One region of the Arcicella sp. GW822-FHT02H01 genome, then DNA from elsewhere that is predicted to be linked to it. Evidence: riboswitches for the same ligand, from Rfam matches in the RefSeq annotation. Region 1 holds a riboswitch; each other region holds the start of a gene.
The links. Region 1 has a riboswitch for S-adenosylmethionine ahead of AC1RNE_RS15325 (hypothetical protein). Riboswitches for the same ligand answer to the same signal wherever they lie in the genome.
Positions count from the first base shown of each region.

Region 2: it holds a riboswitch for S-adenosylmethionine, as region 1 does, so the genes downstream of both, AC1RNE_RS21135 (peroxiredoxin family protein) here and AC1RNE_RS15325 (hypothetical protein) in region 1, are expected to answer to the same signal.
Region 3: it holds a riboswitch for S-adenosylmethionine, as region 1 does, so the genes downstream of both, AC1RNE_RS21110 (protein-disulfide reductase DsbD domain-containing protein) here and AC1RNE_RS15325 (hypothetical protein) in region 1, are expected to answer to the same signal.

Region 1 covers NZ_JBXANT010000001.1:3,667,133-3,672,831, reverse strand. The annotation lists gene dnaG (DNA primase) at 1-1,193, opposite strand, end outside; gene AC1RNE_RS15330 (aminotransferase class V-fold PLP-dependent enzyme) at 1,292-2,464, shown strand; SAM riboswitch class I at 2,919-3,047, shown strand; gene AC1RNE_RS15325 (hypothetical protein) at 3,160-3,417, shown strand; gene AC1RNE_RS15320 (homoserine O-acetyltransferase family protein) at 3,435-4,547, shown strand; gene AC1RNE_RS15315 (phosphatase PAP2 family protein) at 4,659-5,315, opposite strand; gene AC1RNE_RS15310 (YceD family protein) at 5,431-5,699, shown strand, end outside.
Region 2 covers NZ_JBXANT010000002.1:196,694-202,392, forward strand. The annotation lists gene AC1RNE_RS21130 (SusC/RagA family TonB-linked outer membrane protein) at 1-3,047, opposite strand, end outside; SAM riboswitch class I at 3,630-3,726, shown strand; gene AC1RNE_RS21135 (peroxiredoxin family protein) at 3,912-5,195, shown strand; gene AC1RNE_RS21140 (YceI family protein) at 5,256-5,699, shown strand, end outside.
Region 3 covers NZ_JBXANT010000002.1:188,557-194,255, reverse strand. The annotation lists gene AC1RNE_RS21120 (arylsulfatase) at 1-835, shown strand, start outside; gene AC1RNE_RS21115 (cysteine desulfurase family protein) at 1,005-2,195, opposite strand; gene AC1RNE_RS21110 (protein-disulfide reductase DsbD domain-containing protein) at 2,341-2,796, opposite strand; SAM riboswitch class I at 2,871-2,967, opposite strand; gene AC1RNE_RS21105 (tetratricopeptide repeat protein) at 3,066-4,538, opposite strand; gene AC1RNE_RS21100 (sulfite exporter TauE/SafE family protein) at 4,550-5,497, opposite strand; gene AC1RNE_RS21095 (sterol desaturase family protein) at 5,540-5,699, opposite strand, start outside.

The sequences.
Region 1 (5,699 bases):
AACTCAGCTCTTTTGAAAGGGTCACTTCCAGCTTCTTTGAGTGATAATTCTGCTTTAAAAGTAATAAAATCGCTAGCGGTTTTTTGGATATAATCAACAAAAGCATCCGAACCTATTTTCTGAACATAGCTATCGGGGTCTTCGCCTTCTGGAAAAACAACCAACTTTACGTTAAGTCCTTCTTCCAAAATCATGTCCATTCCTCGCAACGACGCCTTAATACCAGCGGGGTCACCGTCGTACAAAACAGTAATGTTCTGCGAAAAACGAGCAATCAAACGAATCTGTTCTATCGTCAAAGACGTTCCAGATGATGCCACAACGTTTTCGATACCCGCTTGGTGCAAAGAAATAACATCCGTATAACCTTCTACCAAATAACAAACGTCTTTGGTACGGATAGCATTTTTGGCTTGGTAAATTCCGTAAAGTACATTCGATTTATGATAAACCTCTGTCTCAGGCGAATTTAAATACTTTGCTTGTGTTTTATCGTTTTTCAGGATTCTTGCACCAAAAGCAATTACTTTTCCCGAAACATTATGGATTGGAAAGGTTACTCTATTTCTAAAACGATCAAAGGTTTTCTGATTTTGCTGAACATTTTCATGCTCATTGCTCTTCAAAATCGTCAAGCCAGCCTTTACTAAAATATCTACATTATAGCCATTCTTCAAGGCTTCTTTCGTAAAAGCAGCCCAATTATCAAGGCTATAACCCAATTCAAACGTACGAATGGTTTTATCAGAAAACCCTCTTTCTTTAAAATATGGATAGGCTATATTTTTCCCTTCTTCATGCTGAAAAAGATTCTCTTGATAATAATTTTTAGCATAATTCAGGGCAATGAGTAAACTTTCACGTTCATTTTGTGCTAGTTGTTGTTCGTCTGTAAGGTGCGTTTCTTGGATTTCAATGCCATACTTTTTGGCTAAATGCCGCAAAGCTTCTCCATAGCCCAGTCCTTCAATATCCATGATAAAACGGATAGCATCCCCAGCTTTTCCACAACCAAAACACTTATAAATACCCTTAGCAGGCGATACTGAAAACGACGGTGATTTTTCTCCATGAAATGGACAACAAGCCCAAAGGTTTGCTCCTTTCTTCTTCAAAGAAACATAATCGCCTATTACATCGGCAATATCAGCACTTTGTCGGATTCGTTCTATGGTTGATTCATCTATACGCATACTCAAAATTACACCTTTTTGTGTTGTACAAATCATTTATAGCTTAAAATCGTCAAGAATATGTATTTTTGAAAACCTTTCAATATAACATCAACAAAATGAGTTTATCCTGTCAAAAACATCTTTTTAGCCTTGAAGAAGGTATTCATTATATCAATTGTGCCACCATGGCACCCAATCTTAAATCAGTAGAAGAAGCTGGCATTCAAGGAATTTTGCGAAAAACGCAACCTCAAAACATTACTTCACAAAGTTTTTTTGAAACGACTGAACCCGTTAAAAATGCTTATGCTAAATTAATTAATTGTCCAGACCCTGAACGCATTGTATTATTGCCTTCATCGTCCTACGGCATGGCAATCGTAGCTAAAAACTTGTATAGAAAACCCAATATAAGAGCAGGGCAAGAAATTGTGATGGTCAGCGAAGAATTCCCTTCCGACGTATATGCGTGGGAAGAGGTTTGTATCAATTTGGGTTTAAAAATGAGGGTAGTTCATCCACCAGCATCCTTAGAAAATAGGGGTAAAATATGGAATGAAAAATTGTTGGAAGCCATCACTAGCAACACTTGTTTAGTAGTAGTATCGCCTACTCATTGGGCTGATGGCACTTCTTTTAATACCGAAATCATTGGTCAACGTTGCCGTTCGGTAGGTGCATTGTTGGTATTGGATGGCACACAGTCTATCGGAGCGATGCCTTTTGATGTACAAAAAGTGCAACCCGATGCCATCATCAATCCCGGATATAAATGGCTTTTAGGCCCTTATTCAGCAGGAGTAGCCTATTTCGGAGCTTTTTTTGATGAAGGCAATCCCTTAGAACGTAATTGGATAAATCGGGTAGGTTCTGAAGATTTTAAAAATTTGATTAATTATCAAACTCAGTATAGAGCCAAAGCAGATAGATACAACATGGGCGAAAGAAGCAATTTTATCTTAAATCCTATGCTTACTGCGGCGATAGAACAAATCAATGCTTGGGGAGTGAATGCTATCAATAATTATTGTGATGAATTGCTGAAAGAACCTTTAGAAATTTTACAAGCACATGGCTATTGGGTAGAAGAAAAACCTTATAGAAGTAGCCATCTAGTAGGCATTAGGATTCCTGAGCATGTCGATTACCAAAAAATTCAAGCTGCCTTGCAAGAACGCAAAGTTTTTGTTTCGTTCCGAGGGCAATCTATCAGGCTTGCCCCACATCTTTATAATGACATGAACGATGTTGATGCATTAATGGATGGTTTGTCGAAAGGTATTCAGTAATGTTAAGTTATTATTTTTGACCTTTAAGTAAGATAATTATCAACATCCATTTCTATTAGTCGGTGACTTAAAGTGATTACCAACATCTTTTAAAAAAGTTGAAATGAAGATGTAATTATTGATAAAATTGGTTCAAATAGGCTTAAATCGCCTTTCAAACCGAGCTTTGGTCGTCTCTTGTCATAGCCTGACTACGTTAAATTCTTATCCCTAGCGAGGGACTTAAGTCCCTCACTAGGGATAAGAATTTAACTATCAAGCACTTATAGATATATGGGTAATCATTAGGACTTAAGTCGCCGGCTAATAGAAAGGATGTACAACCTATTTTTTCACCCTGTAAAGAAGATTCTTTGGGGAGAAAGCCTAAAAAATTTGCTTTTTCAAGCTTTCACGATTTACTTTGCATCATCAAGTCAATTTTCCTCTGAGGTTTCGACCTCCACAGGTAATTGATTTATAAAGAAGAAGGGAGAGAATAGGCTCTATGAACTTCTGGCAACCTACCGCTCGTAAAGGCAAGGTGCTAATTCCTACCTAGAAATTGTATAGTCGTTTGACTATTTTTTAGGAAATATAAACCAATTACGAAGTACTCTCCCAGTCATTTTTCCATGCTGTAAAGTATTCGTCAGGTTTACGATTTATTTTCGTTTATCGTCATGATTTTGTCGTGACCAAATTTGTCAGCTATTATGTCAAAATTTATTAAAATCACAACGGGCAATTACCTCATTGTTCATGGCTTCGACGCCAACAATAAGGAAATCATCGAAGAAGTAACCGTGGCTCAGAAAATGGTAAAGGTGGTAGCTATCAACCGCATACAGTCTATTTCTGAAAAATATATTTTGGTGACGGGCTCGCATGGACGATTGATGTACTGGGAATATGAAGAAAGTTTCGACGAGTTACAAAAGCAATTATCTTATCATTCGCTTTTGATTGCTTAAATAAAGGTTTCACTCAAATGAGTATTGGTGCTCAAGTCTTTTATACATTGAATAATCTTTTTAAATATAATCAAGCCTTTGAACTAGAGGCAGGAGGTATTTTACCAGAAGTAACATTAGCTTATCAATCATTAGGTAAGATAAACGCTGATTGCTCTAATGTAATTTGGGTTTGTCATGCCTTTACGGGTAGTCATGATGTAGAAGATTGGTGGCAAGGGTTAGTAGGCAGAGGTAAGCTATTCGACCCTGATAAACATTTTATCATTTGTGTAAATGTATTAGGGTCACATTATGGCAGTACTGGCCCTCTTTCTATCAATCCAGCTACTGGCGAACCTTATTTCCATACCTTCCCTTTTATTACTATCCGCGATATTGTCAATTCTTTTGATTTACTTCGCGAGCATCTTGGAATTACTCGAATCAAAACGTGTATTGGCGGTTCTTTGGGTGGTCAACAATGTGTAGAATGGGCTATTTCTCAGCCTAATTTGATTGAAAACCTGATTTTGATTGCTACCAATGCGCAACATTCACCGTGGGGAATTGCCTTTAACGAATCGCAAAGGATGTCGATTGAAGTAGACCCGACTTGGAAAGAAAGTCACCCACAAGCAGGTATCGAAGGCATGAAAGCTGCCAGAGCTACCGCCTTGATTTCGTATAGAAATTATGAAACCTATGGCGTAACACAAGCCCGTAAAGATGAGTCTTTGGGCAAAGTGCATCGTGCGATGAGCTACCAACGTTATCAAGGAGAAAAACTAGCTCAGCGGTTTAATGCTTTTTCATATTATGTACTTTCGCAGGTGATGGATTCGCAGGATGTGGGTCGTGGTAGAGGCGGAGCTATTCAGGCATTATCGCAGATTAAGGCTAAAACATTGGTAATGGGTATAAAGTCTGACGCCCTTTTCCCAATTAATGAACAAGCCTTTTTGGCAAAACATATCCCTGGAGCTACTTTCCAAGCCTTAGATTCTCTATATGGTCACGATGGTTTTTTGATAGAAAGTCAATTAATTACTAAAGCTATTAAACTATGGCAGAAGTTTGTTAAACTAGATGTTAACCCGATGTATGACTTCTTTAAGAAATTGGAAAGGAAGAATTTGATAGAACAATAGCTAGTAGCTGTAAGCTTTGAGCAATGAGTTTTGAGCTGTCTTTTACTACGATTTAAATGCCCCAATCACTAAATCACTCATTCGCTAAATCACTAAATTCCTCCTAAGAAATCAGGATTTCTTAGGAGGAATCAGTCTTCTTCTATGCCAGTCTTTGGGATTATTCTCAAGCATTTTATTAACCAATATATACACTACCATACTACTAACTGTTCCTACGACAGAGCCCGCCAAAACATCTTCAGGAAAATGTTGGAAAAGATAACATCTTGAATAACCTGCCAAACAAGCCAGTAATAAAAAGAGTACAGACCACTTTTTATTGATAAGAAAGATAGTAAGCAATGTAAAAACTGCAAAGGCAGTAGTGGTATGCCCAGAAGGAAAACTGAGATGGATATTAATTTTTACTCCATCAACAAAATACCATTTTATATGCTTATCTGCAAAAAAAGCCATGGGACGGAGATTATCAAAACTAAGTTTTAATAAAAATGAAACTAGAGAGCTTAAACCCAGAGAAGCCGTAAGTATCAGTGCTTTATCATAACTAATAAATAAATAACTTAGGATTATAGCCACAAAAAACCATCCTTCACCCAATTGTGTAGCCATTACAAAAAAGGAGTCTGCCCACAAAGCATTATATCGGTTAATCAATACCATTTGGTCAAATTTGTTGGTACTAAGCACCCATACAAGCCCTATAAGCCATACAACGATATACAAGCCAAAATATAAAGGATTGTTTTTTATAATCTGTTTCATGGAACAAAGGTCGTTATCCAAAAGATATTTGGCAATAAGTACTTGTAATATTTTGTTCAATACTTGTCATTGTAAAAAATAGTCCCTAATTTTGCAGTCTTTTCGATGAAACCAAGTGAATAAGAGCGTATTAAATACATTTAAGATTGACATCTTCCGCCTTGAAAACAAGCATTATGTGCATGAATTTGAGGGAGGTGATGACTTTTTTGTGGCATTAGAGCAAGATTTAATCGAAAAAGGGAATTTTAAAGCAACCGTTACTTTAGATAAATCGGAAGTAATGATTCAATTATTATATCATATTGTAGGTTCTGTAGAACTCACTTGTGACCGTAGCTTGGATACTTTTGATTTCCCTATTGATATTACTCAGAAAATGAT
Region 2 (5,699 bases), on a different contig from region 1:
AAGGTAACATTTTGGATACGGATAAAATCTGTTGAATAAACCCAATCAGAAGTTACTTGTGGTACTGTATAGGTTGACGCTAATTTACCACGAGGAGCATCATAATTTTGGTTTTCTGCTGTCCAACGTTCACGCCAGATACCCGAAATGTTGGCTGTTGTACTACCACCAAAGTCAATAGCGCGTCCGAAGTATGAAAGGATAGAACCTCCCACTTGACCGTATGCCTGAATACTTAAATCAAAGTTTTTGTATTTGAAATTGTTGGTAATACCCCATGTATATTTAGGATTTGGTTGACCATACACTACACGGTCGCTTGCATTGATTACGCCATCGTTGTTGGCATCAAAATATTTAGTATCGCCAACAGTCTGGTTTTTGATTTTAGCAACACTAGGGTTATCAATATCCGCTTGTGTTAAAATACCTATTGACTTGGTAACATAATAAGTAAACATTGGCAAACCTGGCTGTAAAATATAAGGAGCATTGCTACCGCTATAAGCTGAAGGAATATAAATGGGCGAACCGTCAGCATTCAAAGAAATTACTTCATTGCGGTTAAAAGAGATATTGGCATTAGTAGTCCATTGGAAATCAGGGGTTACAATATTTCTAGTAGTAATGCCTAATTCTAATCCTTGGTTTTTAACAGATCCAATATTTTGTAAACTTGTTGAGAATCCACTAGCACCCAACACAGGTAAATTCAATAATAAATCAGTACTTTTCTTGGTATAAGCATCAAAAGAAATATTGATTCTGTTATTCCATAGAGCCGCATCAAAACCAATATCATAGGTATTTGATGTTTCCCATTTCAAGTTCGGATTAGCCAATCCTGCTGCTACTTGTCCGCTCGCTACTATAGGAGTATTACCGCCAAAATTATAAGATGTGCCAGCCAATGTTGGGATAGCGTTATAATTACCAATGTTGTTATTACCCGACTTGCCCCAGCTAAAGCGAAGTTTTAAATCACTAATTACTTTACTATCTTTCAAGAAAGATTCTTGTGAAATTCTCCAACCGATAGAAGCCGATGGAAATGTTCCCCATTGGTTATTAGCTCCAAATTTTGAAGAAGCATCACGGCGAATACTTCCTGTGATTAAATATCTACCTTCGTAATCGTATTGAATTCTACCATAGTATGAAAAAAGTGTGTTATTATTTTCAGTAGTAGTACCCGTTACAGTCACGCCTGCCGAGTTAGGAATGGCATTACTGATAGTATTTACGATGTTGTTGGCAAAACCACCTGCTGTACTAATGTTGAAAGCTTCGCTATGCACGCTATTGAATGATACACCTGCTACGGCTGCCACATTGTGAACTTTATCGAAAGTTTTGATAAAATTAAGCGTGTTTTCATTCACAAAATTTTGCTTTCTATAACCACCATAAGAGCCACTAGCATTTTTTCCAGGGTTAGTAATACGCTCGGTAGCACCACCAACAGCCACATAGTCGGATACATATTTTTTAGTTTGCTGATTTACGTCGTCGTAATTGATGGTAGTCTTAGCAAAAAGACTTGGTAAAATATAGTATTCTGCATAAATTGATGTCAAAAGGCGTGTGTTTTTTGTTAAACCAATCGAATTATTCAAAATAGCATATGGACTTACCAGACGTGGGCTACTCCATGTATAAGTGGCGAACTCGCCAGCACCACTGTTTAAGCCAGCATTTGCTTCTACTACAGGAGCAATGGAGGCTATATTCATGATAGGACTGTCTTTCCCGTCGCCTTGAGGCGTATTGTTTTCAGAATACGTAGGAGCGAGGTTAATTCCAAATTTTAGTTTCTTGTTAGCCTTTGCCTCAATATTGGCACGAACGCCATAACTTTTGTAGTCAGTACCTACTAAGGTTGATTGCTGATTCAGGTAATTTCCTGAAAAGAAATAACTTACATTTTCAGTACCACCAGTAGCAGATAATTGATAGTTTTGAAAAGAAGCTTTTCTGTAAATAGCGTCTTGCCAATCTACATACTCCAAACCAGGATGTCCTGCTATCGACCAACGTTCATCAGGCATATAAGAGGTGTTGTATTCTCCTGCTTTCAACCCTAAAATTGCCCTACGTTGGTCATTCGTTTGGTCGGCTGTTCTACCCGTTCCAGAACGAACCCAGTTAATATTCGCTACTTCAGTAGCAACATTTACCCATTCGTCGGCACTTAAGATATCTAATTTTTTAGCAATACTACTAATACCGCTATTAGCATTCAAATTGATTTTTAACTTACCCGACTTACCTTTTTTTGTCGTAATTAATACCACTCCATTCGCGGCCCGTGACCCATAAATAGCACCCGCCGCCGCATCTTTCAATACTTGAATGCTTTCAATATCATTAGCGCTTAAGTTAGCTAATGGACTTGTACCAATGCTTCCATCAGAGCTTTGTCCAGCTACATCCAACGGAAATCCATCGATTACATAAAGAGGTTCAGAACCAGCATTGATTGAACCCGTTCCACGTACTACAACACTTAGCCCTGCACCCGGTAAGCCAGATTGCTGTTTTACTTGTACACCTGCCATTTGTCCCACCAATGCTTGCTCGATTCTTGAAATGGGCTTTTCTTCTAAATGCTTGGCATCAAAAGATGCCACAGAGCCCGTAATGTCACTGGCTTTTTGTGTACCATAACCAATTACTACTACTTCATCCAACGATTTAGCCGCAGGTTGAAGTGTAATATTAATAATAGTTTGATTGCTAATTTTAACTTCTTGAGAGATATAACCCACAAAAGAATAAATTAGCGTAGCATCTTTTTGATTAACTGTAATTGAATATTTACCATCTTGATTAGATGAAGCCCCTTTTTGAGTGCCCTTAATAATAATATTTACCCCTGGTAAAGCTTCTCCTTTTTCATCCTTAATAATTCCATTAATTATTTGTTCGCTAGATTTAATAGACTTATTAGCAATACTTTGAAAAGAAGTAATTCCTAAGACGATAATGATGGAAAAAAGACTTTGAAGTTTTCGTAAATGTTGTTTCCATTGATTGTGTTTGTCCATAATTTTTTTGTTTAATTTGATAATTTTGGCAAATACTTTTCTATCCATCATTTTTCTGATGTTGCTGGTAATCGTCAAAAAATCTGTGTTTTAGCACGGTTAGATGCTAATGTTTTATTCGAATTGTTTTAAGTAAGGAAATATTAACTCTTAAGTGTAATTATGACACATTTATAATTACTCTATAAAACTTATGGGACAAATGTATAATCTGAGAATTTTTTTGGCAAATACTTTTTAAAAAACTTTAATAATTCAATTCTAATTGTGCAATTCAAATATTTTATTGAATAAATAGAGTCTATTTTTAAGGTATTTATACATTAGTCTACTAAAGTAAAGGAGTTTTATTTTAACTATTATATCATTTTTGCATTTTTCTCAAAAAGTAAGAATTCGGTATATTTTGGTTATTAATTACCCAATCATTAGGTATTTTAATGCTATAATTAGCAATGAGTTTTGTCGTTCTATAAGTATTTTCAGCGTTTTTGAAATGAAAAAAATACTTTTTTGCATTTTTTTAAATAAAGATTTGTTTTTCTCAAATTAAATTAATTAACTTTGTCCATAGAATAAATAGATTTATAATGAACGAAGGGAGAGAGTAGGCTCGATGATCTTCTGGCAACCTGTTAGCCACCAACAAGGTGCCCCATCCTAATTCTAACGATAAATCGTACATACAATCAGTTTTTTATCATGAGTTAACATTCATTGATGTGAATATGAGTTTGCCTCATTGTTATCATCAATCCAAAATGTTTAGTATTTGATGAATTCTTTTTCATCAGATAAGTAATTGTTTGAATATATAATATACTAAGTCTATATATTTAATAGAATAATAATAAATTAAAACAGATGAAAACTACGAAGCAATTTCTATCACTCACTTATTTAGCGATAGGTTCACTGGCATTCAATGCTGCCGAAGCACAAACCAAATTTATTAAAGAAGGCCAATGGCGTGGTGAATTTAAAGTGAACGAGGTACAAGTACCCTTTAATTTTGAAGTCAAAGGAAAAGATGCTGAACATGCAACGTTCACGTTGTTAAACGGCTCACGTAGAGACGATTTTCATGTAAAACAAATTGCGAATGATTCAGTATTTATCAAAATGAATACTTATGATGCTGCCTTAGTAGCAAAAATAAATGATGATGGCACCTTGTCAGGAGTTTATAAAAGCCTTGTACCCAATTTTAAAGGAAATTTCCTTCCCTTTACGGCAGAATCTGGTAAAACATATCGTTTTGTAGAACCTGCTAAAGAGATTCAGGCAAACCATAATTTGTCAGGTAAATGGGCTATTAAAATTATTAGCAAAGAGCCCGTAGCTGAGCAAGTAGCAGTTTTTGAACAAAAAGGAAATAAACTAAAAGGTGTGTTTCTGAAAGTAACTGGCGATACGCGTGAACTAGAAGGTATCGTACAAGGAGATGAATTTACACTGACAGGTTTTTCAGGACCAAGCCCTTGGTTAATTCGTGGGAAAATTAATCCTGATAAAAGTATTTCTGGCGAAGTAGGCTTGGGTATTTATAACAACGTGAAATTTGAAGGCGTAAAAGATAAAAATGCAGAATTGCCCGATGCATATACGTTAACGCACTTAAAAGAAGGATATGAAAAACTAGATTTCACCTTGCCAGACTTGAATGGGAAACAAGTATCACTGAGTGATGAAAAATATAAAGGAAAAGTGGTTATTGTAGAAATTATTGGTACTTGGTGTCCAAACTGTACAGACCAAACACAATTCCTTTCTCCGTGGTTCAAGGCTAATAAAAATCGTGGTGTTGAGGCTATCGCAGTAGGGTTTGAGCAGAAAGATGATTTAGCTTATGCAAAATATACTTTAGGAAAACTAAGAGATAAGTACGATATCCAATATGATATTTTGTTTGGAGGGATTGCTGATAAAAAAGTTGCTTCAGAAAAATTTGCAGCCTTGAATAAAATGATAGCTTTTCCTACTACCATTATTATCGGGAGAGATGGCAAAGTAAAACAAATCCATACAGGATATACGGGTGAAGTAACAGGAAAATACTTTAAACAGTATGTGAAAAAATGGAATAAAGAATTAGATAAACTTATTGCAGAACCTGTTCCTGCTTCAGAAGTAGCTTTAAATAAATAATACAAATAATCAACTCAGGTATTTAATACATATAATATAATCTCAAATTCAATTATTCACATGAAAAAAATCATTCTAATTCTGACAAGTGTTTTGACTTTCGCAATCAGTGCAAAAGCAACAAATGATAATAAAGGTAGCGACGTAGTATACACTGTTGATAATCAGGCTAGTAAGTTGATATGGACTGGCAAGAAAGTAACGGGTGCACATACTGGAAACGTTTCATTGAGCGCAGGTAATTTGGTCGTTTCAAATAATAAACTGAAAAGTGGCTCATTTGATATAGACTTAACGTCGTTGACGGTAACGGATTTAACAGATAAAGACTATAATGCCAAATTAGTGGGACATCTGAAAGCAGATGATTTTTTTAGCGTTGAAAAATTCCCTAAAGCTAAATTCGTGACTACGGCTGTCACGTCGAAAGGAGGTGAAAACTATGAAATATCAGGCAAACTTACCATCAAAGGTATTACGAATGATGTGAAGTTTCCAGCTACT
Region 3 (5,699 bases), on a different contig from region 1:
TGTTGATCAGCGAGAAAAAGATAAGCCTTTCTTCCTATTCTTGCCTTATATCCTGCCCCATGCTGAACTACTTGTGCCTAATGACAGTATTTTTGAATATTACAAGGGTAAATTTGCTGAAAAGCCTTACAAAGGAAATGATTATGGGGTGAAGGCTACAAAAGGAGGTTATACTTCTCAGGAATATCCACATGCGGCTTTTGCAGCAATGGTTAGTAGACTTGATTTATATGTTGGGCAGATTTTAGATAAGCTAAAGCAAGAAGGCTTAGATAAAAATACGTTGGTTATTTTTACGAGTGATAATGGTCCACACAAAGAAGGTGGAGCAGACCCTGATTTTTTCAATAGTGGCGGTGGTTTTAAAGGCTATAAGCGTGATTTATACGAGGGTGGTATTAGAGAACCGTTTATTGCTCGTTGGACAAACGTTATTAAACCTAATTCTCAAAATAATCATATTGGTGCTTTCTGGGATTTACTCCCTACTTTCAGTGAATTAGCAGGTGTAAAAGTAGCTAAAAATATTGATGGACTGTCGTTCGCTTCTACCTTAAAAGGTAATAAAGCCCAGCAAAAGCATGCTTATCTTTATTGGGAGTTTCATGAAAATGGCGGAGTACAGGCGGTAAGACAAGGAAACTGGAAAGCTGTAAAATTGAATGCATCTGTAAATCCTAATGGTGCCATTGAACTGTATGATTTAGCCAAAGACCCTACTGAAACTGATAATCTTGCGAAACAATATCCTGAGAAGGTAAAAGAATTGAGTAAACTAATCAATGAGTCGCATGTGGAATCTACTTTATTTCCTTTTTTAAAACAAAATAAGTAGATTTGTATAAAACATTTAAGCGACAGCTCGCCAAAATTAAAAGAGAGCCAACCACCGACTTTCTAATAAATATTTGACAAAGCTGTCGCTTAAATTTATATCTTTACTCTATTTATTCGATAGACAAAGATACTGTTTATTTTGTAAAAAACCGCTTAAATACAATTTTTTAAGCAAAAATTAATTGAGGATTTTTTTGTTGTTCTGTCTTTTTAACAAAAATATCTTGCTCGTAAATATCTACGATGGTCTTGATAATTAAATCTATTTCTTTGGGCGTATTAGATTTACTAAAAGAAAAACGAACGCTATCTTTATCAAGGTTACGATTCAATGTTTTCAACACATGCGAACCATTATTGGTTAAGTTAGAGCAAGCACTACCTCCTGAAACTGCGATGCCCAGTGCATCCAAACGATTTACTAATACTCCTCCTTTTTTCAGATGAGGAAAAGCCACATTGAGGATATTCGGCAAACTGTTTGTTGGTGAATCGCTTTCTCCATTAAACGAAATTTCCTCCCCAAACAATTCATATAATGTTGTACTCATTTTTGATTTCAAGAAAGCAACATAGTTATGATATTCCTCCAAATCTCTATAGGCTATTTCTAAAGCTTTGGCCATGCCCACAATACCTGCTACATTCTCTGTTCCACCTCTGGTTCCTCTTTCCTGAGCACCTCCATAAATATGAGGCTGTATTTTGCGGTACTTATTGATGTAGATAAATCCTACTCCTTTAGGTCCATGAAATTTATGTGATGACCCAACAATATAGTCTACATTCAGCTTTTTAATATCAAACCTATATTTACCTATTGTTTGCGTAGTATCACTATGAAAAATGGCATCATATTTCTTACAGATTTCTCCAATTTTTACAATATCGTTAAAATTTCCAATCTCGTTATTAGCATGCATTAGGCTTACTAACGTCTGATGGTTATTCTTCAAAAGCCATTCAAATTGATTCAAATCAATATTACCGCGACTATCAATTTTCACAAAATCGATTTCCAATTCATTATTCTGGCTATATTGCCCTAAGGTTTGTAAAACTGCTTTGTGCTCAAGTCTACTTGTTATAACATGCTTAATTTCATAGGTTTTAATAGCTCCAGAAAGTGCTAAATTATTGGCTTCTGTAGCACCAGAAGTAAAGAAAATATCATTTTCTGAGGCATTTAAAAGTCCAGCTATTTTCTGTCTAGACTCTTCTACCGCTTCTCTAGCTTTTCTTCCTATCGCATGACTAGAAGAAGGATTCCCGAAATGATTGGTTAGATATGGAATCATGGTATCTAATACCTCCAAATCTAGGGCTGTAGTAGCGGCGTTATCACAATAAATCTCCATGGTGTTTAGTTTTTTAGAATGTTGTCTGATTAATTTTCAAGCTAATAGGTTTAAGAGGTCATTTCACTTCACTGTTGTATTGTTGATGAATTGTATTTAATTTTTTGAAAGAGGTTTCTAAATATTTATTAATTTCTAAAATTTTCTAAAATTGAAATTTTTGTTCAAATGGGATGCAAACGCCCTTTTTATCATTGCAGAGTTGCCCTTTTATTCCTCCAAAAATGTCTAATGAATGTTCTACAATTCTGACTTTTGTTCTGAATTCCGCTTTTTCTTTGAAATAAGACACTTCAAATCCCCAATTCTTATCCAGCTTTTTTAAAGGACTAACTGGTACAATCTTTCCGTCATATTCAAAAGAACCATTTTCAGCAAACCAAAAAGTAGTAGGCTGTGGCCCAACATCAGCTTTAAAGTCACTTGAATATAACGACCAACCTTTTTCCAGATTAGCAGTAAAGACTAATTCTACCTCATCTCCTACTTTAAAACTAGGATTGGCATAGCTATATTTCCAGCTAACTATCTGATTGATTTGCTGTGCTTTAATAGCCATAGAGGCAAAAATTAAGCACACGATTATAACTATACGTCTCATGATGTATTAGGTTGAGTAAAACACAAGACTATTTTGTATTGCGTATTACAATATTCTTTTGTGTGATTTTTTATGATTTATCATTAGAATAAGGTTGGGGCACCTTGATGGTGGTTTACAGGTTGCCAGAAGATCATAGAGCCTTATCTCTCCCTTCGTTCTTTATAAATCTACTTATTCGATAGACAAAGTTCTATTTTAAATATTACAATTCCAAATTTTATCCTTAAAATTTATGTCTTTTTTTTGAAAAAATTATTCAAAGACAATTAAATCCCCATTTCAGTTAATGCCGCTTGTGCTTTATTATCTATCGAGTTTTTGTATTCGTGTTTTTTATAAGCAATTGCTCTTTCAAACGAAAGTCTGGCTTTTGGTTTATCATTTCTTTGCTGATAAATATAGCCTAATTGCAAGGAAGAACTTGCCCCAAAATGGCAGTTTTGTCCTGCACAAAGTGCCATAGCACGCTCGAAAAAAGGAATTGCTTGAGACTGTGCATTCATTTTTTGTAAAATGCTTGCCTTTCTAAAATTAAAGTTTGCCTTATCAATCTGCGAAGTAAATGAATCTTCTTCAAGGTCATCTAAAAACACTAAAGCCTCTGTATAATGTCCTCCTTCAAATGCATAACAAGCCTTTACAAGATTCTTATTGGGAAAAACTTTTGTTTTCTGAAATTGTTCATAAAAGTTTTGGGCAATGATATCTGTTTCAGAAAATTTCTTGCCCACATTCGGAATTTTAGCTAAGTGATTCAATGCTTTATCAGGGTTGTTTGTTAGCCAGTTGGCAAGAAACAATTTAAAATTTACATCTTTCAAAAAGCTATTCCCACGAAAGTTTTTTAGATAGTTTTGATAATACTGAATAGCTGGCGAATAATTGCCTTTGTTAAATAAGATTTCAGCTTGATATAAATCAAAAATAGGCATGGCCATATAAGCAGTACCGTTAGGTCTGTTCTGTAATATTTTCTGCGCCATCTCACTTTTATTATTTCTTAGCAATATCGATACACCCAAGAAACTAATCGCCAAATTATCAGGATTATTAGTCACAAATTGACTTAAATCTTGTCGCTCATTATCATCCAACGTCAAGACATTCGACTGAATAAATAGCTGATAAAACTTTGCTTCTTTTCCTACAATTTTATCGTTAACAGCGATATTCAATTCTTTTAATCCTTGCTGAATACCTCCTTTCAATCCTAATAGTTTTGTAACCCATTTATAGTTTTCAGGGACAGAACCTATCATGACATGAAAAACGCCTAAATTCTTATAATTAGCAGTAAAATTTGGAAATCGTTTACGATTTTCTTCTAGTAATTTATAGGCTGAAATGGCATTAAAACCACCTTTGGTTTCATGGCCTAATTTCATTTTTACCAATGCCCAGTGTAATTTGATTTCTGCTTGAACAAATTTATTATAAGGCGAATCTTCATCTAAATCCTTGATTAAATCCAGCCTTTTATCTTCATTATCAGATAACCTTTCATACTCTTTTTCATCTTCGCTAGCAAAAAGCACAATCATGTCGGCAAAATCTTCCAACCAGATTCTGATACCATTATTGGCAGGTTCTTTGGCTAAAAGTTGCTTAGCAGATTGCACCTTTAATTTACAAAGTTCGCTATATGCATTTTGTAAATTTGGGGTAAATTCAAAATCATTTGCAAATGAACTCCCTGAGAACAAGAGAAATATGACGAGTATAAGGTTCCATCTTTTCATACATGTAGCATTTACCAATGAGAAATAACTGTTGAAATAAATAGGTATAAGTCTGGCAAAACTTTCCATAACGTTTTGAAGCTTAGGAAGATTACTACAGAGCCTACGATAAACATCAGAGGTCTTCTAGGAACTTTATTAATCAAAATAGCGCCAAAAGGTGCAGCAATAATTCCACCCAGTACCAATCCTAAAATGATTTGCCAAGAATTTACCCCTTCAAAAAACAAGAAAGTAAGTCCGCTAGAAAGTGTAATCAAAAACTCTGCGGCATTGACCGAACCAATCGCATAACGAGGGTTACGTCCCTGACCTAACAAAGAAGACGTAACGATTGGACCCCAACCACCACCGCCAATGGCATCCATGAACCCACCGAAAATAGCTAATAATCCAACTCGCTTTGTTTTACGTTTAGCGATATTTTTTTGAAACGCTTTTTTCAAAATAACCACGCCCAGTATTAGCATGTATAGCGAGATATAGGGTTTTATAAAATTACCATCAATGATTTCTGACAATAAATATGCACCTGCCACTGAACCTACCACACCCCAAAGCAAGGCTCTGAACAATTTTTTATTAATATTTTTAAACTGATAATGTGAGATAGCAGATGCTCCAGTAGTAAACATTTCAGAAACGTGAACACTTGTACTACTCAAAGCAGGAGGAACGCCTATTCCCAATAAAAAAGAAGTAGAAGTAATGCCATAAGCCATCCCTAAAGAGCCATCTACTAATTGAGCCAACAAACCTACACCTAAGTATAAATAGAAATCTGGTCCAAGCCACTCTTTGGCTTGATAAGCCGCATCAAGCAAAGGAGCTTTGCCAATGAAAACACTAAAAGCGATAACATAAATAGCAATGGCAACAACCCACATCAATGAGCGTTCAAACTGGTTATTGAGTTTCAGACGAACTGATATTTTATTTAAGAACTGATTGTTTTCCATAATTGATGTAATTAAGAATTATTATACAAATCTGGTTTAGGTTTAATGGAGACCGTAAATCAATCGCAAATACTGACGATTTAATGTTTTGAAATAAAGCGTAACGATTAAAACGATGCTAAACAAAACATAGGGATTAAGGGCATTTTCAAAATGGATATAGCCTACCCACAAAATCAGAAAACATCGTGTGTATTCTAAG